3 regions of the Streptomyces sp. NBC_00029 genome follow, and region 3 is predicted to be linked to each of the others. Evidence: riboswitches for the same ligand, from Rfam matches in the RefSeq annotation. Region 3 holds a riboswitch; each other region holds the start of a gene.

Region 1 (10,375 bases), 740 kb from region 3:
CCGCCTCCATGCCCATCGCCCGGAACAGCTCGGCGACCAGGTTCTCGAAGGCGATCGGGTCCATCACGAAGAGATCGGGCTCGTCGTCGTCCGCGCCGCCGGTGTGCCCGCCATGGCTGACCACGTCCCCGCCGACCTCGTCCGGCCGGCGCCCGGGGCGCACCGCCGTCAGCTGGTCGGGCCGCGCCGACAGCTGCCCGCCCAGCCCCGAGACCAGACAGTCCACCGCGCTGACCTGCTCCAGGCGCAGCCCGGCGAAAGCACTGCGCGCCGCCGGCACGGTGGCGAGAACGAACCGCGCCTCCTGCCCCGTCACCGGATCGTGGCAGTCCACGAACCCGTTGACCACGACCGACTCCAGTACACCGAACTCGTCCGCCGCGTACAGCTCGCGCACCACCAGCAGCACGCACTGCGCAAGCAGGTCCCGGTAGAGCGCCCGTCGTTCCGTGACCGGGCGGGGCTTCACCTTGTCCTGGTCCGTGCTCGGCAGGTACTGCACCGCCCGGGCCTCCGGCACCACCGCGTACCCGGGCAGCTCCCAGTCCAGCACCAGCTGGCGCGCGGCCGGGTCGTAGGCGGCCGTCACCTGCCTCGGCAGCGCCTCGGGCCAGGCCGTGGAGGCGTACAGGGCGGCCGAGAAGTACTCCACCGCCGCCTCGGCGTCGCCCGCGCGCAGGGCGTCGGCCAGCTCGGTGAGCCCGCTGTTGTGTTCCCGTACCCCGGCGAGCTGCTCCGCCGCCCACCGGTCGTACTGCTGCCGGTACGCGGCCAGTTGCTGCTGGCGCTGCGCCTCCGCCGCGTTCGCGGCCTGCCAGGCCTGGGTGTACCGGGCGTGCGCCTCGCGCTCCGCCTGCGCCCGGTGGCCCGAGCCGAGCGTCCAGCCGCTGCTCTGCCGCTGGAAGTCCTCGATGCGGGGCATCGGCACCGGCTGGGCCAGAGCGCCGGGGTTGAAGGGTTCCAGCCGGTCGGGCCGGGCCAGGTCGGACATCCGGAACGCCGGCGCCCGGCACCCGGCGGCCAACAGGCCCTTGAGGGCGGCGACCTCGGCGTCGAACTGCGCGGTGCGCCGCAGGGCCTCGGCCTCGCGGTACTGCCGGTGGCTGCGGGTCGCGTCCCGTTCGTAGGCCCGCTGCCGGCGCTCGGCATCCCGCTGCTGGACCAGCTGCGTCTGTTGCTGACGGCGCTGCGCCTCCGCCCAGTTCCCGATCAGTCCGCTGCCCGCTCGACGGCTCATCAGCTGCGTTCTCCCCCCACCACGTCCAAGGGGAAAACACTAGTCGGCATTCGGGTGGTACGTCCCCCCGGTCGCGCCACCCGAATGCCCTCGTACGGACTACAGCGCGGCTCCCGCCAGCGCCGCGACCACGGCCGGCAGCGCCGTTCCCGAGCCGTCCCGGCGCGGGTCCACGGCCGGCAGGCCGGCCGGAGTGCCGTTCGCCGACGCCGCACGGACGGGGGAACCGCCCGCCCAGGCCAGGACCAGCACGTCCTCGCCCTTCAGGAACCGCTGGCAGCGCACGCCACCCGTGGCCCGGCCCTTGCGCGGGTACTGGTCGAAGGGGGTCAGCTTCCCGGACGTCACCGAGTCGTCCAGGGTGCCGTGCGAGCCCGCCACCGTGAAGACCACGGCGTCCCGCGCCGGGTCCACGGCCGAGAAGTGGATCACCTTGGCGCTGCCGGCGAGCTTGATGCCCGCCATACCGCCCGCGGGGCGGCCCTGCGGGCGGACCTGGCCCGCCGGGTAGCGCAGCAGCTGGGCGTCGTCCGTGATGAAGACCAGGTCCTCCTCGCCCGTGCGCAGCTCGACCGCGCCGACGATCCGGTCACCCTCCTTGAGGGTGATGACCTCCAGCTCGTCCTTGTTCGCCGGGTAGTCCGGCACGACGCGCTTGACCACGCCCTGCTCGGTGCCCAGCGCCAGACCCTGCGAGGACTCGTCCAGCGAGGTCAGGCAGATGACCTTCTCGTCCGCCTCCAGCCCGGAGAGGAACTCCGAGACCGGGGCGCCGCCCGCCAGGTTCGGCGCGGCGTGGGTGTCCGGCAGCTGCGGCAGGTCGATCACCGACAGCCGCAGCAGCCGCCCGTACGAGGTGACCGCGCCGACGTCGGCCCGGGCGGTCGCCGCGACCTGCGAGACGATCAGGTCGTGCTTGGCGCGGGCGCCGCCCTCCTCCTCCGGCAGTGCGTCGCCGTTCGCCGTACGCGCCAGCAGGCCCGTCGAGGACAGCAGCACGCGGCACGGGTCGTCCGCGACCTCCAGCGGAACCGCCGCCACCGCGGTGCCCGCGGACTCCAGCAGCACGGTCCGGCGCTCGGTGCCGAACTTCTTCGCGACCGCCGCCAGTTCCGCGGAGACCAGCTTGCGCAGCTCGCTGTCCGACTCCAGGATCCCGGTCAGCTCGTCGATCTCGCCGGTCAGCCGGTCGCGCTCGGACTCCAGCTCGATCCGGTCGAACCGGGTGAGCCGGCGCAGCGGGGTGTCCAGGATGTACTGGGTCTGGATCTCGCTCAGCGAGAACCGCTCCATCAGCCGGGACTTGGCCTGCGCGGAGTTGTCGCTGTCCCGGATGAGCCGGATGACCTCGTCGATGTCGAGGAGCGCCACCAGCAGGCCCTCGACGAGGTGCAGCCGGTCGCGGCGCTTGGTGCGGCGGAACTCGCTGCGACGCCGTACGACCTCGAAGCGGTGGTCGAGATAGACCTCCAGCAGCTCCTTGAGGCCCAGCGTCAGGGGCTGCCCGTCCACCAGCGCCACGTTGTTGATGCCGAAGGACTCCTCCATCGGCGTCAGCTTGTAGAGCTGCTCCAGCACGGCCTCCGGGTGGAAGCCGTTCTTGATCTCGATGACCAGGCGCAGGCCGTGCGAGCGGTCGGTGAGGTCCTTGACGTCGGCGATGCCCTGGAGCTTCTTCGAGCCGACCAGGTCCTTGATCTTCGCGATGACCTTCTCGGGGCCGACCGTGAAGGGCAGTTCCGTGACGACCAGGCCCTTGCGGCGCGCCGTCACGTCCTCCACGGCCACGGTCGCGCGGATCTTGAACGTGCCGCGGCCGTTCTCGTAGGCGTCCTTGATGCCCGAGAGGCCGACGATCCGGCCGCCCGTGGGCAGGTCGGGACCCGGCACGAAGCGCATCAGCGCCTCCAGGTCCGCCTGCGGGTGGCGGATCAGGTGGCGGGCGGCCGCGATGACCTCGCCGAGGTTGTGCGGGGGCATGTTGGTGGCCATGCCGACCGCGATCCCGGACGCGCCGTTGACCAGCAGGTTCGGGTACGCGGCCGGGAGGGCGACCGGCTCCCGCTCCTGGCCGTCGTAGTTCGCGGTGAAGTCGACCGTGTCCTCGTCGATCGACTCGGTCATGAGCGACGTGGCGTCGGCCATCTTGCACTCGGTGTAACGCATCGCGGCCGGCGGGTCGTCGTTGCCGAGCGATCCGAAGTTGCCGTGGCCGTCGACCAGCGGCAGCCGCATGGAGAAGGGCTGGGCCATGCGCACGAGGGCGTCGTAGATGGACGCGTCACCGTGCGGGTGGAGCTTGCCCATGACCTCGCCGACGACACGGGCGCACTTCACGTAGCCGCGGTCGGGGCGCAGGCCCATCTCGTTCATCTGGTACACGATGCGCCGGTGCACCGGCTTCATGCCGTCCCGGGCGTCGGGCAGGGCGCGGGAGTAGATCACCGAGTACGCGTACTCGAGGAAGGAGCCCTGCATTTCGTCGACGACGTCGATGTCGAGGATCTTCTCCTCGAAATCCTCCGGCGGCGGGGTCTTCGTGCTGCGGCGGGCCATCGCTGCGCGGCTCCTTAACCAAAAATGGGGTGTGCTGGGTGGCTGGGTCTGGCGGTCTCGTCGTGGTCCGGCGGTCCGGGGGTGTCCGGCGAGGGTACGACGCGGACCATTGTGGCCCGACGCACCGACAACGCCGACTCCGACCCCGGGGGTCCCCCGGACGGAGTGCGGGGGAGTGACCCGGGAACTTATCCGGCGGTCGACGCGCTTGCATACAGTGGCAGGTCGATAAGAAATCTCTGCATCGCGATCGAAGGGACCACATGCCCATGGGTCACACGGCCACAGCCCAGGCCGGCTCCGGCGGCCTGACAGCGACCGAGCACCGGCTGGCCAACGGCCTGCGCGTGGTGCTGTCCGAAGACCACTTGACCCCGGTCGCCGCGGTCTGCCTCTGGTACGACGTCGGCTCCCGCCACGAAGTCAAGGGGCGTACCGGCCTGGCTCACCTCTTCGAGCACCTGATGTTCCAGGGCTCGGCGAGCGTACCGGGCAACGGGCACTTCGAACTGGTCCAGGGCGCCGGCGGTTCGCTCAACGGCACCACCAGCTTCGAGCGCACCAACTACTTCGAGACGATGCCGACCCACCAGCTGGAGCTCGCGCTCTGGCTGGAAGCGGACCGGATGGGGTCCCTGCTGGCCGCCCTGGACGACGAGTCCATGGAGAACCAGCGGGACGTCGTCAAGAACGAGCGCCGCCAGCGCTACGACAACGTGCCCTACGGCACTGCGTTCGAGCGGCTCACGGCCCTGGCCTACCCCGAGGGCCACCCGTACCACCACACCCCGATCGGCTCGATGGCCGACCTGGACGCGGCCTCCCTGGAGGACGCGCGCACCTTCTTCCGTACGTACTACGCGCCCAACAACGCGGTGCTCTCGGTCGTCGGGGACATCGACCCCGAGCAGACCCTCGCCTGGGTGGAGAAGTACTTCGGCACCATCCCCGCGCACGACGGCAAGCAGCCGCCCCGCGACGGCTCGCTGCCCGACACCATCGGGAAGCAGCTGCGCGAGGAGATCGTCGAGGAGGTCCCGGCGCGTGCGCTGATGGCCGCCTACCGGCTGCCGCACGACGGCACCCGCGAGTGCGACGCCGCCGACGTGGCGCTGACCATCCTGGGCGGCGGCGAGTCCTCGCTGCTGCACAACCGGCTGGTGCGCCGTGACCAGACGGCCGTCGCCGCCGGCTTCGGCATGCTGCGCCTGGCCGGGGCGCCGTCCCTGGGCTGGCTGGACGTCAAGACCTCCAGCGGGGTCGAGATCCCCACGATCGAGGCGGCCGTCGACGAGGAGCTCGCGCGGTTCGCCGCCGAGGGCCCGACGGCCGAGGAGATGGAGCGCGCCCAGGCGCAGCTGGAGCGGGAGTGGCTCGACCGGCTGAGCACGGTGGCCGGACGCGCCGACGAACTGTGCCGCTTCGCGGTGCTGTTCGGCGACCCGCAGCTGGCGCTGACCGCCGTCCAGCGGGTGCTGGACATCACCGCCGAGGAGGTGCAGGCCGTGGCCGCGGCCCGCCTGCGCCCGGACAACCGCGCGGTGCTCGTGTACGAGCCGATCGCGGCCGACGAGTCCGACCAGCACGACGAGTCCGACGAGAACGAGGGGGCGGAGCAGTGAGCGACACCGCAGCCGTCACGATGACCTTCCACCCGCAGCCGCAGGCCGGCGAACCGCAGCCGTGGGCCTTCCCGGCCCCCGACCGCGGGCAGCTGCCCAACGGGCTGACCCTGCTGCGCTGCCACCGGCCGGGACAGCAGGTCGTCGCGGTCGAGGTCAACCTCGCCGCCCCGCTCGACGCCGAGCCCGAGGGCCTGGACGGCGTGGCGACCATCATGGCGAGGGCGCTCTCCGAGGGCACCGACAAGCACTCGGCCGAGGAGTTCTCGGCCGAGCTGGAGCGGTGCGGCGCCACCCTCGACGCGCACGCCGACCACCCCGGCATCCGGGTCTCGCTGGAGGTTCCGGCCTCCCGGCTACCCAAGGCGCTCGGCCTGCTCGCGGAGGCGCTGCGTGCCCCCGCCTTCGCCGACGCAGAGGTGGACCGGCTGGTGCGCAACCGGCTCGACGAGATCCCCCACGAGCTGGCCAATCCGCAGCGCCGCGCCGCCAAGCAGCTCTCCAAGGAGCTCTTCCCGGCCACCTTGCGGATGTCCCGGCCGCGCCAGGGCACCGAGGAGACGGTCGCGCGGATCGACTCCGCCGCCGTGCGCGCCTTCTACGAGGCCCACGTACGCCCCGCGACGGCCACCGCGGTGGTCGTCGGCGACCTGACCGGCATCGACCTGGACGCCGTGCTGGCGGACACCCTGGGCACCTGGACGGGCAACACCGCCGCGGCCCGCCCGGTGCCGCCGGTGACCGCGGACGACACCGGCCGCGTGGTCATCGTGGACCGGCCCGGAGCGGTCCAGACGCAGCTGCTGATCGGCCGGATCGGGTCGGACCGCCACGACCGGGTGTGGGCGGCCCAGGTGCTGGGCACCTACTGCCTGGGCGGCACCCTCACCTCGCGCCTGGACAAGGTGCTGCGCGAGGAGAAGGGGTACACCTACGGCGTGCGCGCCTTCGGCCAGGTGCTGCGCTCCACCGCGGACGGCAAGGGCGCCTCGATGCTCGCCATCAGCGGCTCGGTGGACACCCCGAACACCGGCCCGGCGCTCGAGGACCTCTGGAAGGTGCTGCGTACCCTCGCGGAGGGCGGTCTGACCGACGCCGAACGCGATGTCGCCGTACAGAACTTGGTGGGCGTGGCCCCGCTGAAGTTCGAGACGGCGGCCTCGGTCGCGGGCACTCTCGCCGACCAGGTCGAGCAGGAACTGCCGGACGACTACCAGGCGCAGTTGTACGCCCAGCTCGCCGAAACCGGCACCGTGGAGGCCACTTCCGCGGTCGTGAAGGCCTTCCCGGCGGACCGGCTGGTCACCGTTCTGGTGGGCGACGCCTCGCTGATCGAGGAGCCCGTCCGGGCCCTCGGGATCGGTGCGGTGACGGTCGTCTCCAACTGACGCCCAGGTGACGGTCCTTTGAGGGCCGGCTGAAGGATTCGGCAAGGGGTTCTGGTGACTTGTTCACCAGAACCCCTTTTGTCCGTTTAGTGGTGAGGTTGCTTGTATGCGGTGTGGCGTACGCAACAAAAAGCCGTGTCTGTTTGGCGATTGACTGATGATCCGCCTAGCGTCGGCCGTGCTGTCCGTCAGTTGTGCCCGCCGCACCCGCGGCACCGGACAGTGATCGCCGAGTCCCCGTCAGGCGCGAGCCTGGGGAGCCGGGGACCCACATGTGTCCCTGGGGTGAATCGGACCCCCTCGCAAGAGGAGATCCGTAGGAGACCTTCCTGCTCCGAACCCGTCAGCTAACCCGGTAGGCGAGAAGGAAGGAAAGGATCAAACCCTTCATGGCGTTTGGCAGTCGTCCCGCTGGCTCCGGTAAGCACCGTGGTTCCAGCCGTCTGAGCCGCAAGACCGCCGGTTACGCCGGTATCGCCGCGATCGCCACCACGGGTGTCGTCGGCTCCCTCGCCGCCCCGGCCTTCGCCGCGGACAACCACAGCAGCAACATCGGCCAGGACAACGGCCTGAACGCGGTGGTCGTCGCCGAGGACCTCGCGGGCGACATTTCCGACCAGGCCGACTCCCAGCGCCGCGCCGCCGAGCACGACGCCGCGAAGGCGCAGGCCGAGGCCGACGCGAAGCAGCGGGCCGCGGAGGCCAAGCGCCTCGCCGAGGCCAAGGCGAAGGCCGAGCGCGAAGCCGCCGAGCGTGCGGCCCGCGAGGAGGAGCGCAAGCGCCTCAACACCTTCGTCGCCCCGCTCTCCGACTCGTACGTCAGCACGCAGTACCACGCGGGCGGCGGCATGTGGTCCTCCGGCAGCCACACGGGCATCGACTTCCACGCTTCCTCCGGCACCTCGGTGCACGCGGTGGGCGTGGGCACGGTCGTCGAGGCCGGCTGGGGCGGCGCGTACGGCAACAACGTCGTCATCAAGCACAACGACGGCACGTTCACGCAGTACGGCCACCTGTCCTCGCTGAGCGTCTCCGTCGGCCAGCAGGTCACCCCGGGCCAGCAGATCGGTCTGTCGGGCTCCACCGGCAACTCCAGCGGCCCGCACCTGCACTTCGAGGCCCGCACCGGCTCGCAGTACGGCTCGGACATCGACCCGATCGCGTACCTGCGCTCGCACGGCGTCAGCCTCTGACCCGGCCCCGCACCGCTTCACCGAAGACCCCGGCTCCCCGAGCCGGGGTCTTTGTGTTGCGCCCTTGTGCAAATGTTTCGTATTTCCGGCCGCTCTCGGAAATTATCGTGTGTTGCAATAGAGTCGCAGCACGCGCTTGGGCGTGCAATGAGGCTGGCAGTCGGAAATAGGCGGAGGTCCTGTCTTGCGTATTCCTGCGCACGCGGTATGCACAGCAATCCGCGACGACATCGTCTCCGGGGTGTTCGAGCCGGGCGGCCGGCTGACCGAGGAGGTGCTGGCCCGCCGGTACGGGGTCTCGCGCGTCCCGGTCCGCGAGGCCCTGCGGACCCTGGAGTCGGAAGGGTTCGTGACCACGCGGCGCCACGCGGGGGCCTGCGTGGCCGAGCCGACCGAGCAGGAGGCCGCGGACCTGCTGGAGGTGCGGATGCTCCTGGAGCCGCTGGCCGCCGCCAGAGCCGCCCGGCGGCGCACAGACGCGCACCTCAAGGTGCTGCGGGGGCTGGTCAGGCTGGGGCAGGAGCGGGCCAGGCGGGGCCAGGGGGAGGATCTGCGGTCCCTGGGCGGCTGGTTCCACGAGACGCTCGCACAGGCCTCCGGCAGCCCCGGCCTGATCGCGATGCTCACGCAGATGCGGCACAAGATCGCCTGGATGTACGTGGTGGAGGCGCCGGCCCGGCCCGTGGAGTCCTGGGCGGAGCACGGCGCGATCGTGGACGCGGTGGCGCGCGGCGATGCCGAACGGGCGCGAGCGCTGACCGTGCTCCATGCCGACCGGGCGGCGGGGGCGCACCGGCCGAGGCTCCGCCCGGCGGTGAGGACTTCGCAACCTGTCGTAAACATGTCGAGCGGCCGGCATTAACAGCAGCCGTATACAAAGGATGGAATCACGCGAATTCGCTGCGCGGTGGGCGGTCGATTTCCGCCCCGAGGCAATGTGCCGTGCCGAATTCCTGCGGAGCTGAATGCCGGTGCGCCCGGCATTTCGGCGAGACCCTTTCCGTGCCGCCGGGCCGGTTTCTTCCCGTTCCGATTCCGGAGGGGAAGCCGTGCGGGCGGGGCCGTTGCCGGGAGCGGCGGTCAGGGCGCGGGAATGACGAAGCCGCGGTCCCCGTCCGGGGGCCGCGGCTTCGTGGTGGGGTCGAACCCGAAGGGTCAGACGGTCTCGGGGAGCTCCTCGAGACCCTCGGCGACCAGCTTCGCGAGGCGGTCCAGCGCGGCGTCCGCACCCTCGGCCTCGGAGGCGAGGACGATCTCCTCGCCGCCCTGGGCGCCCAGGCCCAGGACCGCCAGCATGGAGGCGGCGTTGACGGGGTCGCCGCCGGACTTCGCGATGGTCACCGGGACGCCGGAAGCGGTCGTCGCACGGACGAAGATCGAGGCGGGACGAGCGTGCAGGCCCTCGGCCCAGCCGACGTTGACGCGGCGCTCTGCCATGGTGATGCCCTTCAGGTTCTTACGGTTGTCTAGACCAGTCTCTCACGACGCCCGGAATGCTCGGACCGACCTTCGGCCTGAATTTTTCGCCGTTCGACCTTCCCCAGCTTGCACTGACTTGTCCCGATATGCATCATGCGCCGCGCGCGCACTGCCGGGCCCGATCCGGCCGTAAGGTAGGCCCATGACCATCGAGTCGGACCCCTCCTACCCGGCCCACTGGGAAGCCGATGTCGTCCTCCGTGACGGCGGCACCGCCCGGATCAGGCCCATCACCACCGAGGACGCGGGCCGGCTCGTCAGCTTCTACGAGCAGGTCTCGGACGAGTCGAAGTACTACCGCTTCTTCGCTCCCTACCCCCGCCTCTCCGACCGCGACGTGCACCGCTTCACGCACCACGACTACGTGGACCGGGTCGGCCTCGCCGCAACCATCGGCGGGGAGTTCATCGCCACCGTCCGCTACGACCGCATCGACGCCGACGGCCGGCCCGCCTCCGCACCCGCCGACGAGGCCGAGGTCGCCTTCCTCGTCCAGGACGCCCACCAGGGCCGCGGGGTCGCCTCCACCCTCCTCGAACACATCGGGGCGGTGGCCCGGGAACGCGGCATCCGGCGGTTCGCCGCCGAGGTGCTGCCCGCCAACACCAAGATGATCAAGGTGTTCACGGACGCCGGCTACCAGCAGAAGCGCAGCTTCGAGGACGGCTCCGTCCACCTCACCCTCGACCTCGAACCCACCGCCGAGTCCCTCGCCGTGCAGCGCGCCCGCGAACAGCGCGCCGAGGCCCGCTCCGTGCAGCGGCTGCTGGCCCCCGGCTCGGTGGCCGTGGTCGGAGTCAGCCGTTCCGGCGCGGGCGTGGGCGCGGCCGCACTGCGGAACCTGCGCGACAGCGGCTTCCACGGCCACCTCTACGCCGTCAACGAGGCCGTCACCCGCGA
Region 2 (10,375 bases), 3.4 Mb from region 3:
CGTCCCCGGACGCCGTGGGCCGCACCGCGAGCACCTGGTTGACCCCGAGGCGGCCCCGCTCGAAGCCGAGCGCGCAGGCCGCCATGTAGAGCTGCCAGACCCGGGCCCGCCCCGGGGAGGTCAGCCGTACCGCCTCGGTCCAGTGCTCCTCCAGGCGGGACACCCAGGCCCGCAGGGTCAGCCCGTAGTGCTCGCGCAGCGCCTCCACGTCGCGGACCTCGAAGCCGGCTCGCTCCAGTTCGCCGACCGTGGAGCCGAGCGGGGAGAGCTCCCCGTCGGGGAAGACGTAGGCGTCGATGAACTCGTCGATCCGGTAGGCCTCTTCGTCGGGCTCCGGGCGGCGGGCGATCTGGTGGTTCAGCAGCCGTCCGCCGGGGCGCAGCAGGGCGTGCAGGGTGCGGGCGTAGTCCCGGTAGCGGTCGGCCCCGACGTGTTCGGCCATCCCGATGGAGGAAATGGCCTCGTACGGGCCGTCGCTGACGTCCCGGTAGTCCTGGATCCGGATGTCCACCACATCGGTCAGTCCCGCGTCGGCGACCCGTTTACGGGCGTACACGGCCTGCTCCCGGGAGAGCGTGACGCCGGTGACCCGGACGCCGTACTCGCGGGCGGCGTGCAGCGCCATGGACCCCCAGCCGCAGCCGACGTCGAGCAGCCGGTCCCCGGGCCGCAGGGCGAGCTTGCGGCAGACCAGGTCCAGCTTGTCGCGCTGGGCCTGTTCCAGGGTGGAGCCGGGGCTCCAGTAGGCGCAGGAGTACACCATCGAGGGGCCGAGCACCCGCTCGTAGAAGTCGTTGCCGACGTCGTAGTGGTGGCTGACGGCCCGGCGGTCGCGGACCTTGCTGTGGCGCGGCCCGGTCCGCCGGGAAGCCGCCTCCTCGGCGGGGGGCGCGGGCGGCGGGAGGGGTCCGGCGAGGGCGATCAGCTCGCGTGCGGCGGCCCGGTGGGCGGGATCGCGCCACTTCGCCCCCGGCAGCCGGGAGAGCGCGGGCAGACCGGCGCGGCGCACGGCGCCCCCGAGCGCCGCGAACCGTCCGGGCCCGCCCTGCGCCGTGGAGACGGCGGGGCCGACGGGCGGCAGTTCCCGTTCCCGCTCCCACAGCAGGCCCGCCACCCGGTCCAGCAGGTCGAACAGGCTGCCCTCGACGGTCAGCTCCCCCGCCACCCAGGCGCGGGCCAGACCCAGCTCGCCGGGCCTCCAGAGCATCCGCCGCACGGCGCGGCGGTCGTGGATCACGAGCACGGGACCGTCGGGCGGACCCGCCTCACTGCCGTCCCAGGCACGCACGCGCACCGGCAGCGGGGCACCCATCAGAGTCTCGGCAACAACGGCGAGCCGCGGCGCGGCGTCGGTCATGGCGCACCTCCACAAAAGCTCCGACCCCTCCGTCTACCCATCCCGGGCCCCGGGTACGCCGAAGAGGCCGCCCGCACCACGGATGGCGGGCGGCCCCTTCGGGGTCGTGCAGGTCGTACAGGTGAAGCCGTTGGACCCGGTGGAGCTCAGGTCCGGCCGGTCACACCGGTCAGGAGGCCTTGGCCTTCTCGGCCGGGGCAGCGGCGGCGGCTGGGGCCGGCGCCGGCTTGGCGGCCTCGTAGAACTCCTCGCGGGGGGTCTCCAGCGCACCGAGGGAGACGACCTCGCGCTTGAGGAACATGGCGAGGGTCCAGTCGGCGAAGACGCGGATCTTGCGGTTCCAGGTCGGCATGGCCATGCCGTGGTAGCCACGGTGCATGTACCAGGCGAGCCGGCCCTTGAGCTTGATCTTCGTCTTGCCCATGACGATCATCGCAACGCCCTTGTGGAGGCCGAGGCCCGCCACCGCACCCTTGTTGGAGTGCGAGTACTCGGCCTGCGGGAAGCCCCGCATGCCCGAGATGACGTTGTCGCCGAGGACCTTGGCCTGGCGCAGCGCGTGCTGGGCGTTCGGCGGGCACCAGGCGTTCTCGACGCCGGCCTTGCGGGAGGCCATGTCCGGAACCTGGGCGTTGTCGCCGGCGGTCCAGATGTAGTCCGTGCCCGTGACCTGGAGGGTCGGCTGGGCGTCGACGTGGCCGCGCGGGCCCAGCGGCAGGCCGTAGCGGGCCAGCACCGGGTTCGGCTTGACGCCGGCGGTCCACACGATGGTGTTGGAGTCGACCTCGAGGCCGTTCTTCAGCACCACGTGGCCGTCCACGCAGGAGTCCATGGAGGTGCTCAGGTAGATCTCGATGCCGCGGGACTCGAGGTGCTCCTTGCCCCAGGTGCCGAGCTTGGGCCCGACCTCGGGAAGGATCTTGTCGGCCGCGTCGACCAGGATGAAGCGCATGTCCTCGCGCTTGATCGTGGAGTAGTACTTCGCGGCGTCGCGGGCCATGTCCTCGACCTCGCCGATGGTCTCCGCACCGGCGAAGCCGCCGCCGACGAAGACGAAGGTGAGGGCCTTGCGGCGGACGTTCTCGTCCGTCGTGGACTCGGCCTTGTCGAGCTGCTCGAGGACGTGGTTGCGCAGGCCGATGCCCTCTTCGACGCCCTTCATACCGATGCCCTGTTCGGCGAGGCCGGGGATCGGGAAGGTGCGGGAGACGGCGCCGAGCGCGATCACCAGGTAGTCGAAGGGCAGCTCGTACGCCTCGCCGACGAGCGGCGTGACGACGGCGACCTTGCGGTCCTGGTCGATGCTGGTGACCCGGCCGGTGAGGACCTCTGCCTTGGGCAGCACGCGTCGCAGCGGGACGACGACGTGCCGAGGCGAGATGCTGCCTGCGGCCACTTCAGGGAGGAAGGGCTGGTAGGTCATGTACGAGCGCGGGTCGACGACCGTGACGGTCGCCTCGCCGTAGCGCATCTTCTTCATGATGCGCTTGGCTGCGTACAGGCCTACGTACCCACCTCCTACAACGAGGATCCTGGGACGCTCCGTGGTGCTCATGGAACGAGTATCCAGCACCCAAAGGGGTGTCGCTCGTGAGCCCCTTCACAAGGACTGGGAGACCCTCTGCTACACTCCGCCGCCCACGTGACGGAGGTCATGGTGCGCGACGGGAACCACGAGGTGTCCGGAGTCGTTGTTCACCCGTCCTGAACTGGCCTCCAAGGCCGAAAGCGGACTGGACCACAGGGGTTCGTCCATACCTCTGACGCGGAACCCGTCGCCTCCGCGGATCGCACGAACGCGACGGAAAAAGGGCCTGAGGGCCCCCGGAAGGGCCCCAAGGACCCCTCCGCCGACCCAACAGACCCTTTTTCCTTGTGAAGAACTTCACGAACTTTGTTTGGATCACCGCCCCGAGAGCCCCTCACAGGCTGCTTCGAAGGTCGTTCAGGCGATGGACCAAGCGATTCCATCGAGGATGTCGTGCTCCGACACGACAACCTCGGAAGCGCCGATACGTTCCATGATCGCCAACAGCACCAGCGCGCCCGCGCCGATCACGTCCACCCGGCCCGGATGCATCACCGGGATCGCCGCGCGCTCGGCGTGCGTCTGCGTCAGCATCCGCTCACTGATCCCGCGGACCTGCTCGTAGGAGATCCGGGAGTGGTGGATGGCCGACGAGCGGTACTCCGGCAGCCCCAGCGCGATCCCGGCGACCGTGGTCACCGAGCCGGCCAGGCCCACCAGGGTGCGCGCCTCGGACAGCGGGACGCTCTCGGCGGCCAGGTCCAGCGCCGCCTCGATGTCCGCCCGGATCGCGGCGACCTGCTCCGCGGTCGGCGGGTCCGTGACGACCCCGTCCACCACCAGGTGCCGCTCGGTCATCCGGACGCAGCCGATGTCCACGGAACGGGCCGCCCGGACGTGCTCCTCGCCGACCACGAACTCGGTGGAGCCACCGCCGATGTCCACCACCAGGAACGGCCGCTCCAGGTGCTCGTGGGCCGTGAGCTCCTTGGTGGCACCCGTGAAGGAGAACTCCGCCTCCTGGTCACCGGAGATCACCTCGGGCTCGACGCCCAGGATGTCCAGGACGCCCCGGACGAAGTCCGCCCGGTTCTCGGCGTCCCGGGAGGCGGAGGTCGCCACGAAGCGCACGCGCTCCGCGCCGAACTCCTTGATGACCCCCGCGTACTCGCGGCAGGCGGCGAAGGTGCGCTCCAGGGCCTCCGGGGCCAGGCGGCCGGTCCGGTCCACGCCCTGGCCGAGCCGGACGACGGTCATCCGGCGGTCCAGCTCGACCAGCTCGCCGGTGGCCGGGTCGCAGTCCGCCACGAGCAGCCGGATGGAGTTCGTGCCGCAGTCGACGGCGGCGACCCGGGTCACGCCCGCGACTCCCCGTCGTCCGTCTTCTTCTCACCGCACGGCACGACGCAGGCGCCCTTGGCCCACCACTCGGGCAGCATGGCGAGGGCCTCGTCGCCGAACGGGTTCACCCCGGGGCCGGCGGCCAGGGAGTGGCCGACCAGCACGTGCAGGCACTTGACCCGGTCCGGCATGCCGCCGGCGCTCGGGAAGCCCTGGAGCACCTCGATGGCGTCGCGCCGCTCGATGTAGTCCTCGTGCGCGGCCTGGTAGGCGGCGGCCAGTTCCTTGTCCTCGGCGAGCCGGGCCTGCATCTCCTTCATCACGCCGTTGGCCTCCAGCGTGCCGATCGCGGAGGCCGCGCGCGGGCACGTCAGGTAGTACAGCGTCGGGAAGGGGGTGCCGTCGGGGAGCCGCGGGGCGGTCTCCACCACGTCCGGCTGCCCGCAGGGGCAGCGGTGCGCGATGGCGCGCAGTCCGCGCGGCGGGCGGCCGAGCTGCTGCTCGAACGCCTCGATGTCCGCGTCGGTCGGCTCGGTCCGGTCGGTCTGGGGCGGGGGCGTCTGCATGCCTGGAGGAAGTCTCTTCGTTCTCGTGGATGGGTGCTGCGGTACGGCGGTACGGGTCAGTCGCCGGGGCGGTCGGCCTTGTCGACGCCGTCCCAGACGTTGGAGTACCAGGGCCGGTCGGAGCCGGCCTGGCCGGTCCGGTTCGGCTGTGGGGGCTGGGCCCCGGGGTCGCTCATGATGTAGCCGATCTCCCCCGGGCGCAGGAAGTGCAGGTGCTTGCGCGCCTGCTGCTCCGCGTAGGCGTCGTCCTGCCAGCGGGCCTTCTCGTCGCGGAGCCGCTCCAGGCGCTCCCGCGCGGTCGCGGCGGCCCGCTGCTGCTCCGCGATCTCCGAGCGCTGGGACACGTACTGACGCATCGGATACGCGAGGGCGACGACCAGCGTACAGAGGACGAGCACCAGGAGCGCGGCACGGCCGGTGAGCCGGCTGCGGCGGACCTGACGCCGCGACTGCGACCGGTAGACGTGGGCGGCGGTCCGCTCACCGAGCTGCTTGAGCCTGGTCGCGGTGGAGAAGGTGGAGAACCGATCCCGGTTCCCGGCCATTGGTCCGCCTCCCCTAGGTACGCACTACGCAATACGTCCCCGCACACGGTACGGGACCGAGTGCGGGGACGTACGGAGGCCAGCCCCTCAGGGGGGTGATTAGCCCTTGAAGCGCGGGAAGGCGGAGCGGCCCGCGTACACCGCGGCGTCGTCGAGGATCTCCTCGATGCGCAGCAGCTGGTTGTACTTGGCGACGCGGTCCGAGCGGGCCGGGGCGCCGGTCTTGATCTGACCGCAGTTCACGGCGACGGCGAGGTCGGCGATGGTGACGTCCTCGGTCTCACCGGAGCGGTGGGACATCATGCACTTGAAGCCGTTGCGCTGGGCCATCTCGACGGCGTCCAGGGTCTCGGTCAGCGAACCGATCTGGTTCACCTTCACGAGCAGGGCGTTCGCGGAGCCCTCCTCGATACCGCGGGCCAGACGCTCCGGGTTGGTGACGAACAGGTCGTCACCGACGATCTGGACCTTCGCGCCGAGGCGGTCGGTGATGGTCTTCCAGCCGTCCCAGTCGTCCTCGAACAGCGGGTCCTCGATGGAGACGAGCGGGTACGCCTCGACGAGCTCGGCGTAGTAGTCGGTCATCTCGGCGGCCGAGCGGGACTTGCCCTCGAACTCGTACTGGCCGTCCTTGTAGAACTCGGACGCGGCGACGTCGAGCGCGAGCGCGATGTCCGTGCCCGGGGTGTAGCCGGCCTGCTTGATGGCCTCGATGATGAGGTCGAGCGCGGCGCGGTTCGACTCCAGGTTCGGGGCGAAGCCGCCCTCGTCACCCAGGCCGGTGGAGAGGCCCTTGGTGTGCAGGACCTTCTTGAGGGTGTGGTAGACCTCGGCACCCCAACGCAGCGCCTCGGAGAAGGACTCCGCGCCGATGGGGGCGATCATGAACTCCTGGATGTCCACGTTGGAGTCGGCGTGCGACCCACCGTTGAGGATGTTCATCATCGGAACGGGCAGCAGGTGCGCGTTCGGACCGCCGAGGTAGCGGAAGAGCGGAAGGTCCGAGGCCTCGGACGCGGCGTGCGCGACGGCCAGGGACACGCCGAGGATGGCGTTGGCGCCGAGCGAGCCCTTGTTGTCGGTGGCGTCCAGGTCGAACATGGCCTGGTCGATCAGACGCTGCTCGGTGGCGTCGTAGCCGACGAGCTCCGGGCCGATCTGCTCGATGACGGCGAGGACGGCCTTCTCGACACCCTTGCCGAAGTAACGGTCGGGGTCACCGTCACGGAGCTCGATGGCCTCGAATGCACCGGTGGAGGCGCCGGACGGAACTGCAGCACGGCCGGTGCTGCCATCGTCGAGGCCCACCTCGACCTCGACCGTGGGGTTGCCTCGGGAGTCCAGGATTTCCCGGGCTACGACGACGTCGATGGACGGCACGAGCATCTCCTTCTGGGATGTGACGCTGGGTGTGCGGTGGCGTGTCAGGCCGTGGGATGGCCTTGCCGCCTAGAGCCTAACCGGCTCCGGGCACTCGACCGGCCGACCGCCCGGACCCTGGGACGAAAAAGGGACCGAATACCCCTCTTCCGGGACATAGCCCCTTGATCATCGGCCCACGGAGGCCGGGAACAGCACCGCCCGGCGCGTGGAGCATGCGCCGGGCGGTGGGCATCCTGCACACAGTCAGAGGACGTCCTGCACAGGGTTTTGCGGCTTTTGCCGCAATGTTCAGCTGAGCTTGAGCTTCTGACCCGGGAAGATCAGGTCGGCGTCCGAGACGATGTCCTTGTTCAGCTCGAAGAGCTTCTCCCAGCCGCCCTTGACGCCGTTGGTCTCGGCGATGGTGCCCAGGGTGTCGCCCGGCTTGACCTCGTACGAGCCGTTGCCGGTCTTCGGCGCGGCCGGAGCCTCGGTGCGCTCGGAGCGGGTGACCGGAGCCTCGGCGCGCTCGGTCTTCGGCGCGGCCTTGGTCTCGGTCTTCTTCTCGGTCTTCGGCTTCGGCTGCGGCTTCGTCTGCGGCTTGTTCGACGCCGGGGTGCCGGTGCCGCCACCGTTGTTGGCGGCGTTCGACAGGCCCTTGCCGCAGTGCGGCCAGGCGCCCTTGCCCTGGTTCTTGAGGACCTTCTCCGCGACGGCTATCTGCTGCGCCTTGGTGGCCTGGTTGGCCTGCGGGGCGTACGCCTTGCCGCCGTGGCCGGCCCACGTGGAGGACGAGAACTGCAGGCCGCCGTAGTAGCCGTTGCCCGTGTTGATGGCCCAGTTGCCACCGGACTCGCACTGCGCGACCTTGTCCCACTCGGACGTGGTGGCGGCACTGGCGGTGCCCGCGGCCATCAGCGGGGCGGCCACGGCCACACCGGCGACACCGGCGAGCGTGACGATGCGGACGGACCGCTCGATGGCGGTACCGCGACGGTGCTTGCCCTTGCCGGAAAGCAGCATGGAGTTCTCCTCACCGACGCCTACGAGGTGAGCTGTCGGGTTCGGGCGAGTGAGTTGCCCGGCCGTGCGACCTAGCGCACGTCTTAACCCCTAGCCGGTGGCGTGACCGTCTCTCAACGGCCGCTCCCGGCACCTACCTTGGTTCCCCCGCTCCTGCCTTCGGCGCTTGACGCGACGACTGTTCCCCCCGTCCGCCGGCAGGATTCGGCGATGCGGTCGAAGGAGCTCGCGGTGGCGAGCGATTCAGAAGGTAGACAGGTCTCTCCCCGATGTTCAACGAGGAACATCGGGGAGAAACGGCCCCTACTTGCGCTCCCCGCAGAGGTGTTTGCGCAGGTGAGGGCGGTGTTTGCGGAAGCCCCGCGGAGAGACACGCCAGTTGACCGGAAGAGACGCATGTCTCACTTGACGAAAACCGACATTCGACCCTTTCCGGATAACTGAACTGTCCTTATTACGTGGTTAGATCCAGGTTCTGGCCGGGCTTGATCAGGTTGGCGTCCTCACCGATGACCTGCTCGTTGGCCTCGTAGAGACCGTTCCAGCCGCCCTTTACGCCCTTGGCAACCGCGATGGTCGCCAGGCTGTCGCCCGCCTGGACCGTGTACGTGGGGTTCGACGAGACGTCAGAGGGGCCCGCCGACTCGGGTGCAGGCGCACCGCGGTGCTTGCCGTTGCCCACGCCCGGAGTGGCACCCAGGGTCTCGGGCGTCTCCGGAGCCCCGGGAGCCGCAGGGTCCGTCGGGGAGACCGGGGGCAGTCCGGGCGTGACGGGCGGGGTCGTGGGCGCGGTCGGGTCCACCGGCAGCGTCGGGGCCGTCGGGTCGACGGGGGCCGGCGTGGTGCCCGGGAGCGTCGGGTCGACGGGAGGCGTCGTCGGGACGTCCGGCGCGGGCATGACGGGCAGTCCGATGGACGGGGCGTCGGGAATGAGGAACGGGGTGTCGGACGGGCTCGGGGTCGGCGACCCGTAGTCCGTGGACGGCTTGCCGCCCTTGGTGGACGGAACCGCGTCGTCCGGGCGGGCCGGCGCCGGGGCGAGCGGGCCCTTGCCGCCGGGCAGACCGGGGTCCACCTGTGCGGCGGGGCTCTGCCGGTCCAGTCCGGCCGAGGCCGCGCACAGCGGCCAGGCCTGCGGGCCCGTCGAACCCAGCACCCGCTCGGCCACCGCGATCTGCTGCGACCGGCTCGCGAGGTCGGGGCGCTCGGCGAAGTCGAGTCCGCCGGCGCTCTGCCACTCCTCCTGGGTGAACTGGAGTCCGCCGTAGGCGCCGCTGCCGAAGTTGGCGCTCCAGGCGCCACCGCTCTCGCATTCGGCGACCTTGTCCCATGTGGACGTGTCGGCGGCGGTGGCACTGGTTGCCGCTAGCAGCGGCAGAGCCAGCGCGGAGCCAGTGACTCCGGCTGTGACGACCAGCGCGGGGACCTGGCGGGGGCGTCTGTGGCGGCCGTTCCCGGAACGCATGTAGGTGCACCTTTCGCATAACAGCGGGGTAACGGCAGAACCTAGCGGCCTTCGAACGATTGTCACAAGTTCAAGCTGGATCTGACTTTTAATCAGATGTCGCTGAAGTGTTTTGAGCTGTAAACCGAACGGGAAGAGTACGTAGCCCTCGCATGATCAACCCCCCACGCCAGCGCAGGTCTTGGGGCGGAATGGCGAGCTCCAGATCGGGCAGGCGCGTCAGCAAAGTCGCGAGCGCAGTCTGTCCTTCGAGCCGGGCGAGCGGGGCACCCACGCAGTAGTGGATGCCGTGACCGTATCCGAGGTGCTGGTTGTCGCTCCGTGAGAGGTCGAGGGTGTCCGGGTCCGCGAACCGCTCGGGATCCCGGTCGGCGGCGGCGAGGACGACCAGGACCGGGTCGCCGACCTCGACGGACATGCCCCCGAGGGTCAGCGGCTCGGTGGCGAACCGCCATGTGGCCAGCTCCACGGGACCGTCGTAGCGCAGCAGTTCCTCGACCCCGGTGGCCAGCAGTCCGCTCTCGCCGGCCGCGAGGGAGAGCTGGAGGCGCTCGCGCTGCCCGGGGTTCATGAAGAGGGAGTGGACCCCGTTGCCGATGAGGTTCACGGTGGTCTCGAAGCCGGCGAAGAGCAGGATGAAGGCCATGGCGGTGGCCTCGCCCTCCGTCAGATGGTCACCGTGATCGCTCGCCCGGATCAGGTCGGAGATCAAGTCGTCGCCCAGATCATCCCTTTTGCGGTGAATGAGTTCACCGAGATAGGTCCGCATCTGCTTGACCGACCGGGCGACCCCGCCCCGCGGGCCCCCGCCGTGGCGGATCATCATGCCCGCCCAGTCGCGGAAGTCGTCCTGGTCCTCGCGCGGTACGCCGAGCATCTCGCAGATGGCGTAGATGGGGAGCGGGAAGGCGAACTCGTGAATGAGATCCGCCTCTCCCTTCTGCGCGAACCCGTCGATGAGGTGGTCGGTGAGCGCCTGCACCCGCGGGGCGAACTCGGCGACCCGGCGCGGGGTGAACGCCTTCGACACCAGCCGCCGCAGCCGGGTGTGGTCCGGCGGGTCGATGTTGAGAAGGTGCGTCATCAGCTCGGCCTTGCGCTCGCCGGGGATCCCGGTCTTGCCCTTGGCGTGCGCGGGCTCAGCGTGGTGCGCCGGATTCTTGCTGAGCCGCTGGTCGGCGAGGGCCT
Region 3 (10,375 bases):
CTCGGCGCGCAGCACCACATCGGTGTCGGGGGCGGAGAAGACCGTCGCGTTCTCGACGAGTTCGGCCAGCAGGTGCACGACGTCCGCGACGGCGTGCCCGCGGACGCTGCCGCCGGCCGGGGGCACCACCTTGACTCTGGTGTACTGCTCGACCTCCGCGACCGAGGAGCGGAGCACTTCGCTCAGGTCGATGGGCCTGGTCCACTGGCGCCGGGAGGCGGCGCCGCCCAGTACGGCGAGGTTCTCGGCGTGCCGGCGGATACGGGTGGCGAGGTGGTCGACGTGGAAGAGCTCCTTGAGGAGGTCGGGGTCCTCGACCGTGTCCTCCAGGTCGTCCAGCAGCGAGATCTCGCGATGCACGAGGGACTGGAGCCTGCGCGCGAGGTTGACGAAGACCTCGACGGTGCGCTCGCTGTCGGACGGGGCGGCCGGTCCGGCCAGCCGCAGGAGGGTCGTGTGCGCCTGTTCCCGGGCTCCGCGCAGCTCCTGGGAGAGCAGCCAGAACTCGTCCGTCCCGGCCGGATCCCCGCCGGGCGGGGCCGCGCCCGGGCCCCCGCGCGCCTGGCGGGGCGGGGCTTCGCCCCGTTCCAGCAGGTTGGCGGCCGTGCGCAGCTCGTGGCGGCCGCGCACGCTGGAACGGCGCAGCGCCTCGCACCGGTCCCGTACGGCCTTGGCGGCGCGCTGGGCCCCGAGCAGGGCCGCAGCGAGCGCGCCGACGACGAGGAGGGCGCAGCCGGTGAGCACCGGCCACAGCCGGGCGTCGCGGTCGCCGGCTCCCCCGCCGAGCTGGAGGGTGAAGATCACCGCGGCTGCCCCGCTGAGCGCGGCGGCGAGCGTGGGCAGCACGGCGGCGCGCACCAGCTGGGGGCGTATCTGCCTACCGGGACCGGTGACGGCGTGTCTCGACGGGGCGTGGCGGGCGGCGCGGGGTCCGGACATCGGCGTCCTCGGTACGTGGGGCCCGGCCCCCAGCGTTCCCGGGGTCCGGTGTTGATCACCGAATACCCACGCTAGACCTCGTTACCGCGCCCCGGACGGCCAGTTGGCGAACTTCGCGGGGGTGCTTCCCGCTCCCGGTGGAGCGCTCGTACAGCCGCCCGAATGCGCCGGTCGGACCCCGCGGACCGCCCCGGCGCCGCCCCGCGGCCGCCGGCCGGACCGGTCCCGGGACGGCCGCCGGCCGCCCCGATGTGCCGGGGCGGCCGGAAGGTCCGTCCGCGCGGTGCGCTACGACCCGACGGACTCCGGCTTCTCCTGTCCGCCGGTTCCCGCGGAACCCACGCGCGCCGCCGTTCCCGCCACTGACCCGGCTCCCAGCGGAGGAACGGCCGAAGGGCCGTCGACCGGGCCGCCCGTCCGCTCCCCGGCCACGAACGGGCGCCACCACGGCATGCTCGGGGCTCCGGCGGTGCCGGGCTCGAACGGCTGGCCGGGGATCGGCAGGGCGACGGCCGCTCCGGCCCCCTCGGCCGCGGCCAGCGTGCCCTCTCCCGGCTCGTCCCACGGATGCAGGGCCAGGTTGAAAGTGCCCCAGTGGATCGGCAGCATCGTGCCGTGGGGGGTGCCGCCCTGCAGGTCGAGGTGGGCGCGCATGCCCTCCTCGGGCGTCATGTGGATGTCGGGCCAGTACTCCGAATACGCGCCGATCTGGATCATCGTGGCGTCGAAGGGCCCGTGCTCGGCGCCGATCTCCTCGAAACCGGGGAAGTAGCCGGTGTCCCCGCTGTGGTAGATCCGGTGCTCGTCGCCCGCGACGACCCAGGACGCCCACAGAGTGTGCTGCTGGTTGCGCAGGCCACGGCCGCAGAAGTGCCGGGCGGGGGTCGCCGTGAGGGACAGTCCGGCGATCTTGGTGCTCTCGTTCCAGTCCAGCTCGCGCAGCCGGTCGGCCGGTACGCCCCAGCGCTCCAGGTGCGCGCCGACCCCGAGCGGCACGGCGAAGACCGTGTCCGTACCGGCCAGCTCCTTGATCGTCGGCAGGTCGAGGTGGTCGTAGTGGTCGTGCGAGATGACCACGACGTCGACCTCGCCCAGCGAGGACAGCGGGACCGGCACCGGGTGCAGCCGCTTGGGCCCGGCGAAGGGGAAGGGGGAGCACCGCTCGCCCCAGACCGGGTCGAACAGCACCCGGCGCCCGTCGATCTCCGCGAGCACGCTGGAGTGCCCCATCCAGGTCAGCCGCAGGCCGCTCGCGGGCGGCTTCGCCAGGTCCGCGAGGGTCGTCGGGTGCACCGGGATCGGCGCGGCGGGGCTGCGGCGGACCCGCTGCTCCCGGTGGAAGTAGATCTTGGCGAACTCCGCCATCGAACCCGAGGGCCTGTTCCGGGCCCCGACCGGGTTCTGGAAGACTCCGTCGGCGAAGTTCGGCGAGCGGCGGATCCGCTCGAGCCGGGCGCCGGACGGGTCCGCGCCGAAGGCTTCGGGCCGCAGGGCACGCAGCCGCGGACGCAAGGGACGGGAGCCGGTCAAAGCGCCTCCAGGGAGGATGGGGTCAGGATGGCCGTATCTCTACGACCATCCCAACGCACACCGGCCCCGAAGGATTCCGCTTGTCGCTCCCGCGCCGCTACAGCGGCAGCAGGTCCGGCCGCTTCGCCTCGACGTGGTCCCCGGAGGACTCCCCGCGCAGCCGCCGCCCGATCCACGGGGCGAGGTGTTCGCGGGCCCACTGGATGTTGTCCCGGGTCACGTCCACCGAGCCGCGCGGCCGCTCCGGGGGCCACGGCTGGTCGGGGTCGGCCGGTACGTCCAGTCCGAGCACCTGCGCGGCGCGCAGCGCGACCCGCGTGTGGCCCTCGGGAGAGAGGTGCAGCCGGTCCGTGTCCCAGGCCCGCCGGTCCTGTACGGACTTCAGCGACCAGAGGTCGAGCACCGGGCACTCGTAGCGGTCGGCGATGGCGCGGACGTGTGCACTGTAGGTCGCGACCTTGCCGCGGAGGTGCTTGAGCACCGGTACGCCCCGGGTGTCGAAGCCCGTGGTGATCATGACAAGGCCGACGGACCCGGTGAGGTCGGCCACGGCCGCCTCGAACCGCTCCGCCACGTCGTCCGGGTCGGTGCCGGGCCGGATGATGTCGTTGCCGCCCGCGCAGAAGGTCACGAGGTCCGGCGCGAGGTCCTTGGCTCTCGGGAGCTGGTCGGCCACGATCTGGTCCAGGAGCTTCCCCCGCACCGCCAGATTCGCATACCGGAAGTCGTGCTCGTCGCGCTGATCGGCCAGGAGCACGGCGAGCCGGTCCGCCCAGCCGAGATAGGAATCCCCGGGTCCCGGGTCCCCCACGCCTTCGGTGAAGCTGTCCCCGATCGCCGCGTACGAGCCGATGGTCTTGAGTTTGGTCGTCGTCGCTGCCACGGGAACCCATACTTCACTCCCGTAACCAACCTACGCCAACGTAATGAGGGGTTGACGGACCGTGATCTGTACCACGTGGGGGATAAGGAATAAGTACACGTGAGGCCGGGACCCCCCTCGGGTCCCGGCCTCACGTGTGTCGGTGGTCCGACGGCGGGTGCCGTCAGAGGCTCGCGCCCTTCGAGCGGAGGTACGCGATCGGGTCCAGGTCCGAGCCGTAGGACGGGGTCGTACGGATCTCGAAGTGGAGGTGCGGGCCGGTCGAGTTGCCGGTGGAGCCGGAGAGTCCGATGGACTGGCCGGCGGTCACGCTCTGACCGGAGGAGACCGAGAGCTGGGACAGGTGGGCGTACTGCGAGTACTTGCCGTCCGCGTGCTGGATGACGACCTCGTTGCCGTACGAGCCGCTCCAGCCGGCGGAGACCACGGTGCCCGCGCCGACGGCCCTGACGCTGGTGCCCATGGAGGCGATGAAGTCCACGCCGGTGTGGTAGCCGGAGGACCACATGGCGCCCGCGACCTTGTACTGGGTGGAGATCCCGCCGCCGACCGGGGCGACGAAGCCGGCGGCCGACTGCGGAGCGGCGGGCGCCTCGGCGGCGGCTTCCTGCTGCGCCGGGGCGGCCTTCCCGGCCTGCTTGCGCACGGAGGGGGCGGACTTCGCGGCGGACTCCGGCGCGGGCTCCGCGGCCGGCTTCGCCTCGGCCTCGGGAGCGGCCTCGGCCGGCTTCGCCCCGCCCGGACCACCGAGGGTCAGCTTCAGGCCGGGGTGGATCAGCGACGGGTTGCTGCCGACGGCCTCGCGGTTGTCGGCGTACAGCTGCTCCCAGCCGCCGGAAAGGTGGCGCTCAACGGCGATCTTGGAGAGGTAGTCGCCCGGCACGACCGTGTAGACGGTCGGCGCGGCCGCGGTGGCGGCGACGGGAGCCGCCTGCAGAGCGGCCGGGGCCTGCGGGGCCACCGCGGGGGCGACCGCGGTCGCGGCGGCCGGGGCACCGGCGGCGTGGGCGCCGGCGGCTCCGATCAGCGGCAGCGCGAGGGCCGCACCCCCGGTTCCCGCGACGGCGAAACCGCGCGAAAGGGAAAGGGACTTGGGACGGCGGTGCTTACCCTTTGCAGGCATGACGAATTCCTCTCCGGCGCCTGCGAGGTGAGCTGTCGGGTTCGGACTGGAGATGTCCGGCCGTGCATGTACTGGACATGAACGGCTTCACCCCGAGCCGTCCCGGCGAAAAGATCTCCGGTACGGCGGCTTACCTGGTTCCCCCGCTCCTGCCGCGCGAATAGGTCGGGTGCGGTTTCCGGGAGGCGGCAGGATTTGGCGGTCCACCCGGATCGATCGCGAAGGTAATCCCTTGCGGCCACGGGTAACAAGCCGCGAATTCCCTGACGGAATCACAGACATGAGGGACCGAAGGAATTACCGTCACCCTCCGTCCATTCCGCACGGCCAACAGCCGCCCCGACTGGGCCATTCGCCTTTAGCGATCAGGCACTCACGGTCACCGTATGATCTGGCTCACGGGGACGCGCCCGATCTCGCCTCCCGATATGGCAAGTTGGCGCCAAACAGTGTAATTCGGACAGAGGCCCCACGACGTGGCGGAGGAGTTGCTTTGACCCAGCAGATACAGGAGCCGGAGCTGACCGGAGTGCGCAATTTCCGCGATGTGGGCGGATTGCCGACTTCTGACGGACGAACGGTCAGTACGGGACGACTGTTCCGAAGCGGACATCTCGCACATGCCACCGAAAGCGATGCAGAATTCCTCGCCTCGCTCGGCCTCCACACCATCTTCGACTTCCGCAACGGCGCCGACCACGCGCTGGAGGGGCCGGACGTCGAGCTGCCCGGCGTCCGGAACCTCAACATCCCGCTCTCGGACCCGGCCGACGGACGGGAGTTCTGGCGGCTGGTCCGCGACGGCGACCTCGTCCAGCTGCGCGAGATCCTCGGCGACGGCAAGGCGGCGGCCCGCATGTCGAACTCGTACCGCGGGATCATCCGGCAGCGCACCGCCGAGCACAGCCGGGTCGTGCACGCCCTCGCCGAGGACAGCGTCCCCGCCCTCATGCACTGCGCGGCCGGCAAGGACCGGGCCGGCCTGTCGATCGCCGTCACCCTGCTCGCCGTGGGCGTCGAGCGTGAGGCGATCGTGGCGGACTACCTGGAGTCGAACGCCCCGCACCGCCGCTACCGCGTGCGCCGCAGCGACGAGTCGCCCGAGGCCCGTTCCCCCGAGGTCATGGAGCTGCTCCAGCCGCTCTTCGACGCCCGCGCCGAATACCTGCTGGCCGCCTTCGACACCATCGACGAGGTCTGGGGCGGGGTGGACCCCTACCTGGCGGAGGGCCTCGGGCTGCGGCCCGAGACCCTCGGCCGGCTGCGGGACCGGCTCCTGGTCTGACGCGGCGGGGCCCGGTTCCCGAGCCCCGCCCCCGAGGTCGGCGGGCCGTCAGCGCGCGGCGACGGCCTGCTTGACCAGCGTCCTGCCGAAGTCCCAGATCAGCCCGGATCCGCCGTGCGCCTCGTCCATGACCTCGCGGAAGGCCCCGACGAACCGGTCCACGTCCCCCTCGTCCACGATCAGCGGCGGGATCAGCTTGATCACCTCCAGGTGGTCCCCGGAGACCTGGGTGAGGATCCGGTGCTTCTGCAGCAGGGGCACCACGACCATCTGCGCGAAGAGCCCCTTGCGGGCCGCCTGCAACATCGTCCACCGGCTGCGCAGGCCCAGCGAGGAGGGCCGGCCGAACTCGATGCCGATCATCAGCCCGCGCCCCCGCACCTCGTGCAGCAGCTCGTACTCGTCCACCAGAGCGGCGAGGCGCCCGCGCAGCAGGTCGCCCATGACCCGGGCGTTCGCCACGACCTCCTCGTCCTCCATGACGGACAGGACCGCGAGGCCCGCCGCCATGGCCTGGGCGTTGGAACCGAAGCTCGCGGAGTGCACGAGCACCCGGTCCATGGACGAGTAGACCTTCTTGAAGATCCAGTCCTTGCCCAGGGTCGCGCCGACCGGGACGTACCCGCCCGAGAGCGCCTTCGCCACGCACACCAGATCCGGTTCCACGCCCGGCTCGTGCTGGTACGCGTAGAAGTCCCCGGTGCGCCCGAGGCCGGTCTGCACCTCGTCCGCGATCAGCAGCGCCCCGCGCCGGTGCAGCATCTCCTGCGCCGCGAGGAGGAAGCCGGGCGGGGCGGCCAGCACCCCCTTGCCCTGGACCGGCTCGACGATCAGTGCGGCGACGTCCCCGCGCTTCAGCTCCCGCTCCAGGGCCGCGAGGTCCCCGAGCGTGATCCTCGTGTCGGGGAGCAGTGGTGCGAAGCCGTCCCGGAAGCCGCCCTCCCCGTTGACCGAGAGGGAGCCCGTCGTGAGCCCGTGGAAGGCGTGGTCGCAGTAGAGGATCCTGGGGCGCCCGGTGGCGTACCGGGCGAACTTCAGGGCCGTCTCCACCGCCTCGGTGCCGCTGTTGCCGAAGAAGACCCGGTCCAGGTGGGGGCTGTACGAGAGCAGCTTCTCGGCCAGCAGCCCGGGCAGCGGCTGGCAGTCGAAGCGGGTGAGGTCGGCGAGCTGGGCGTCCAGGACGTCGTGCAGGGCCCGGCGGACGACCGGGTGGTGCCGGCCCAGACCCATCACTCCGAACCCGGCCAGCATGTCGAGGTAGTCGTTGCCCTCGGCGTCCCAGAAGTGCGCTCCCTCGGCCCGCTCGTAGACCTTGTCGAAGCCGATGGTGTGCAGCATCCGGGGCAGCTGGTGGTTGAGGTGCCGGGCGTGCAGCTCGTACCGTTCCGCGCCGCGCTCGGCCAGCAGGGCGCCGAGGTCGAAGCCCTTGCCCCGGCCGCCCTCCTCCTCCCGTGGCCGCGCGTTCATGCCGACTTGTCCCGGTTGCTGGCGATCGTCTCCCGGGCCGCGCGCAGGGATTCCTTGAGGGAGCCCATGGTGGCGAGGACGGCGGTGGGCTCGTAGCCGCAGTGCGCCATGCAGTTCGCGCAGCGCGGGTCCTTCCCGCGGCCGTACTTGTCCCAGTCGGTGTCGTTGATGAGCTCGCGGTACGTCGGTACGTAGCCGTCGCTCATCAGATAGCAGGGTCGCTGCCAGCCGAAGAGGGAGTAATTCGGAATGGCCCAGGCCGTGCAGGGGAAATCGACCTTTCCTTCCAGGAAGTCCAGGAAGAGCGGGGAGTGGTTGAGCCGCCAGCGGCGCCGGTTGCCGCCCGCGAAGGCCTTCCTGAAGAGTTCTCGGGTCTGTTCCACTCCCAGGAAGTGCTCCTGGTCGGGCGCCTTTTCGTAGGCGTAGGCGGGCGAGATCATCATCTCGTCGACCCGGAGGTCGTCATTGAGGTAGTTGAGCACCTCGATGATCGTCTGCGGGGTGTCGGTGTTGAAGAAGGTGGAGTTGGTGGTCACGCGGAATCCGCGCCGCTTCGCCTCCTTGATGGCCGCGACCGCCTCGTCGAAGACGCCCTCCTTGGCCACCGACTCGTCGTGGCGCTCGCGCAGGCCGTCGATGTGTACGGCGAAGGCGAAATACGGGGAAGGCGTGAACTTCTCGATCTTCTTGCGCAGCAGCATCGCGTTGGTGCACAGGAACACGTACTTCCGGCGCGCCACCAACTGACGGACGATCTCGTGGATCTGCGGGTGCATCAAGGGCTCGCCGCCCGCGATGGACACCATGGGAGCACCGGACTCCAGCACGGCGCCGACCGCCTGAGCGACCGGCATGCGCTGCTTGAGGACCCCGGCCGGGTGCTGGATCTTCCCGCACCCCTCACAGGCCAGGTTGCAGGCGTAGAGCGGTTCCAGTTCGACGATCAGGGGGAACTTCTCGCGCTTGCGGAGCTTTTGTTCGAGAAGATACGTCCCGACCCTGATGGACTGGCGCAGCGGCATGGCCATCTGGCTCACCTCCTGGGGAGCAGCAACGAACGGTGCCATTCATGAAACGCGGGCAGTACGGCACGCAGGACACGGAAGGCCGATATTCCCCCGCGAACCGTGCCGATACGGACGAGCTCGTGCTCCGGAGCGTCCACGATCACCCGGACGGCCGCAACCGGACGGCCGCCGCCCCGGGTGGCGGTCCACAGGGTGGCCGCGGACTCCATGTCGACCGCGATGGCGCCGGTGGCGCGCAGCTGTGCGCGCTCCTGGCCGCGGACGACGTGGTCGGATCCGGTCAGCGCGCCGGTGTGCACGGTCCGGCCCGGAGCGGCCCGGGCCAGTGCCTCTGCGAGCAGGGCGCTGCCGGTGCAGGTGACGGTTCCCTGCGGGTCCCGGGTCTCCTCGGCGACGACGAGGTCACCGGGGTGCATGCCGGGTACCAGACCGGCGCAGAACCCGGTCGCGAGGACGGCGGCCCGGTCCATTCCCGGCCGCTCCAGTGCCCGGTCGACGGCCCGCCCGGCCGCGCGCGGGCCCATCCCGGTGCGCAGCAGGGTGTGCCCGCCGCTCCGGCCGCGGTCCGGGCCGCGGGTCGCGCTGCGCAGCGCGACCTGCTCGATGCGCAGCGCGCAGGCCACCAGGAGCGGGCCGGGGCCGCCCGCGGCCCGGTCCCCGCCCGCGGCGGACATCACACCTCCCCGGCGGCGGCCGGGTGCACCCCGGCCGGGGCGAACGGTTCCCCGTACAGGTAGCGGCCGAGCGCCGTGAGCGGGAACACCTGCCGGTAGAGGTGGTAGTTGATGGAGAAGTCCCAGGGGAAGCCGGTGCCGGTGAAGTACGGCTCGTCCCAGGTGCCGTCCTCCCTCTGGGTCTCCACCAGGTGGGCGATGCCCCGCTCGACGGCCTTGCCGTCGCGCTCGCCGGCCGACAGCAGGGCCATCAGCGCCCACGCCGTCTGCGAGGCGGTGGAGGCGCCCTTCCCGGCCCAGGACGGGTCCTTGTAGGAGCGCTGGTCCTCGCCCCATCCGCCGTCCTCGTTCTGTACGGACTCCAGCCAGCGCACGGCCCGCCGGATCGCGGGATGCCCCGGGGCGAGGCCCGCGGCGGTCAGGGCCGGGACCACCGATCCGGTGCCGTAGACGTAGTTGGTGCCCCAGCGGCCGAACCAGCCGCCGGCCGCCTCCTGTTCGGCGAGCAGCCAGGCGATGCCGCGCCGGGTGCGGGCGTCCCCCGCCCGGCCCTCGAAGGCGAGCATCTCCACCACGTGGGCGGTGACGTCGGCCGAGGGCGGGTCGATGACCTCGCCGAAGTCGCAGAAGGGCAGCTTGTTCGGGTAGGGGCTGGTGTTGTCGGCGTCGAAGGCGCCCCACGCCCCGTTCCTCGACTGCATGCCGAGGTTCCAGGACACCCCGCGGGCGATCGCCGCCTCGACACGGGCCGGCTCCGGGTGCTTGATCCGGCGCAGGGCGAGGACCACCTCGGCGGTGTCGTCGATGTCGGGGTAGGTGTCGTTGTGGAACTCGAACGCCCAGCCGCCGGGGGCGAGTCCGGGGCGGCGCACCGCCCAGTCACCGCTGCGGACGATCTCCTCGCCGAGCATCCAGTCGGCGGCCTTGACCAGGGCGGGGTGGTCGGGGCGCAGGCCCGCGTCCGCCAGGGCGATCGCGGCGAGGCAGGTGTCCCACACCGGGGACTGGCAGGCCTCGATCATCCGGGCGCCGTCCTCGCGCCACACCGCGAACCGGTCCAGGGACTCCAGCCCGGCGCGCATCACCGGATGCCGCAGGTCGTAGCCGAGCAGGTGCAGGGCGATGATCGAGTACACGGCGGGCGGCTGGATCCCGCCCCAGCAGCCGTCGTTCTCCTGGCGTTCGATGATCCAGCGGCCGGCGGTGGCCATCGCGGCCCTGCGCAGCCTGCGCGGGGCGAACCGCCGGTAGACGTGCAGGGCCTTGTCCATGCGCTGGAAGGCGCCGTCCCAGCTGGTCAGCGGGGCGAGTCTTCTGGCGGGGTTGGGCACCCGCGCGTCGGCGTGGAGCTCGTCCAGGGCGAAGGGGGCCGGGCGGACCGGGCGCAGCGCGGAGACCACCGTGAGCGGGACGATGGTCTGGCGGGCCCAGCAGCCGAAGTCGTAG

What was found. Region 3 has a riboswitch for cyclic di-AMP ahead of OG753_RS33750 (LysM peptidoglycan-binding domain-containing M23 family metallopeptidase). Riboswitches for the same ligand answer to the same signal wherever they lie in the genome.
Region 1: it holds a riboswitch for cyclic di-AMP, as region 3 does, so the genes downstream of both, OG753_RS30640 (M23 family metallopeptidase) here and OG753_RS33750 (LysM peptidoglycan-binding domain-containing M23 family metallopeptidase) in region 3, are expected to answer to the same signal.
Region 2: it holds a riboswitch for cyclic di-AMP, as region 3 does, so the genes downstream of both, OG753_RS18185 (transglycosylase family protein) here and OG753_RS33750 (LysM peptidoglycan-binding domain-containing M23 family metallopeptidase) in region 3, are expected to answer to the same signal.

Annotation. Positions count from the first base shown of each region.
Region 1 is NZ_CP108292.1:6,550,434-6,560,808, forward strand. Features, by position in the region: gene OG753_RS30620 (restriction endonuclease) at 1-1,237, opposite strand, end outside; gene OG753_RS30625 (DNA topoisomerase IV subunit A) at 1,337-3,793, opposite strand; gene OG753_RS30630 (M16 family metallopeptidase) at 4,063-5,415, shown strand; gene OG753_RS30635 (pitrilysin family protein) at 5,436-6,803, shown strand; cyclic di-AMP (ydaO/yuaA leader) riboswitch at 7,021-7,180, shown strand; gene OG753_RS30640 (M23 family metallopeptidase) at 7,193-7,996, shown strand; gene OG753_RS30645 (GntR family transcriptional regulator) at 8,181-8,858, shown strand; gene OG753_RS30650 (HPr family phosphocarrier protein) at 9,152-9,433, opposite strand; gene OG753_RS30655 (GNAT family N-acetyltransferase) at 9,618-10,375, shown strand, end outside.
Region 2 is NZ_CP108292.1:3,871,416-3,881,790, forward strand. Features, by position in the region: gene OG753_RS18155 (class I SAM-dependent methyltransferase) at 1-1,357, opposite strand, end outside; gene OG753_RS18160 (NAD(P)/FAD-dependent oxidoreductase) at 1,527-2,912, opposite strand; gene OG753_RS18165 (exopolyphosphatase) at 3,303-4,244, opposite strand; gene OG753_RS18170 (DUF501 domain-containing protein) at 4,241-4,792, opposite strand; gene OG753_RS18175 (septum formation initiator family protein) at 4,849-5,337, opposite strand; gene eno (phosphopyruvate hydratase) at 5,437-6,717, opposite strand; gene OG753_RS18185 (transglycosylase family protein) at 7,009-7,722, opposite strand; cyclic di-AMP (ydaO/yuaA leader) riboswitch at 7,725-7,897, opposite strand; gene OG753_RS18190 (transglycosylase family protein) at 8,177-9,187, opposite strand; gene OG753_RS18195 (cytochrome P450) at 9,276-10,375, opposite strand, start outside.
Region 3 is NZ_CP108292.1:7,288,905-7,299,279, reverse strand. Features, by position in the region: gene OG753_RS33765 (ATP-binding protein) at 1-939, opposite strand, end outside; gene OG753_RS33760 (MBL fold metallo-hydrolase) at 1,228-2,469, opposite strand; gene OG753_RS33755 (SGNH/GDSL hydrolase family protein) at 2,567-3,352, opposite strand; gene OG753_RS33750 (LysM peptidoglycan-binding domain-containing M23 family metallopeptidase) at 3,516-4,475, opposite strand; cyclic di-AMP (ydaO/yuaA leader) riboswitch at 4,480-4,676, opposite strand; gene OG753_RS33745 (tyrosine-protein phosphatase) at 4,969-5,760, shown strand; gene OG753_RS33740 (aspartate aminotransferase family protein) at 5,809-7,227, opposite strand; gene hpnH (adenosyl-hopene transferase HpnH) at 7,224-8,255, opposite strand; gene OG753_RS33730 (1-hydroxy-2-methyl-2-butenyl 4-diphosphate reductase) at 8,261-8,929, opposite strand; gene shc (squalene--hopene cyclase) at 8,929-10,375, opposite strand, start outside.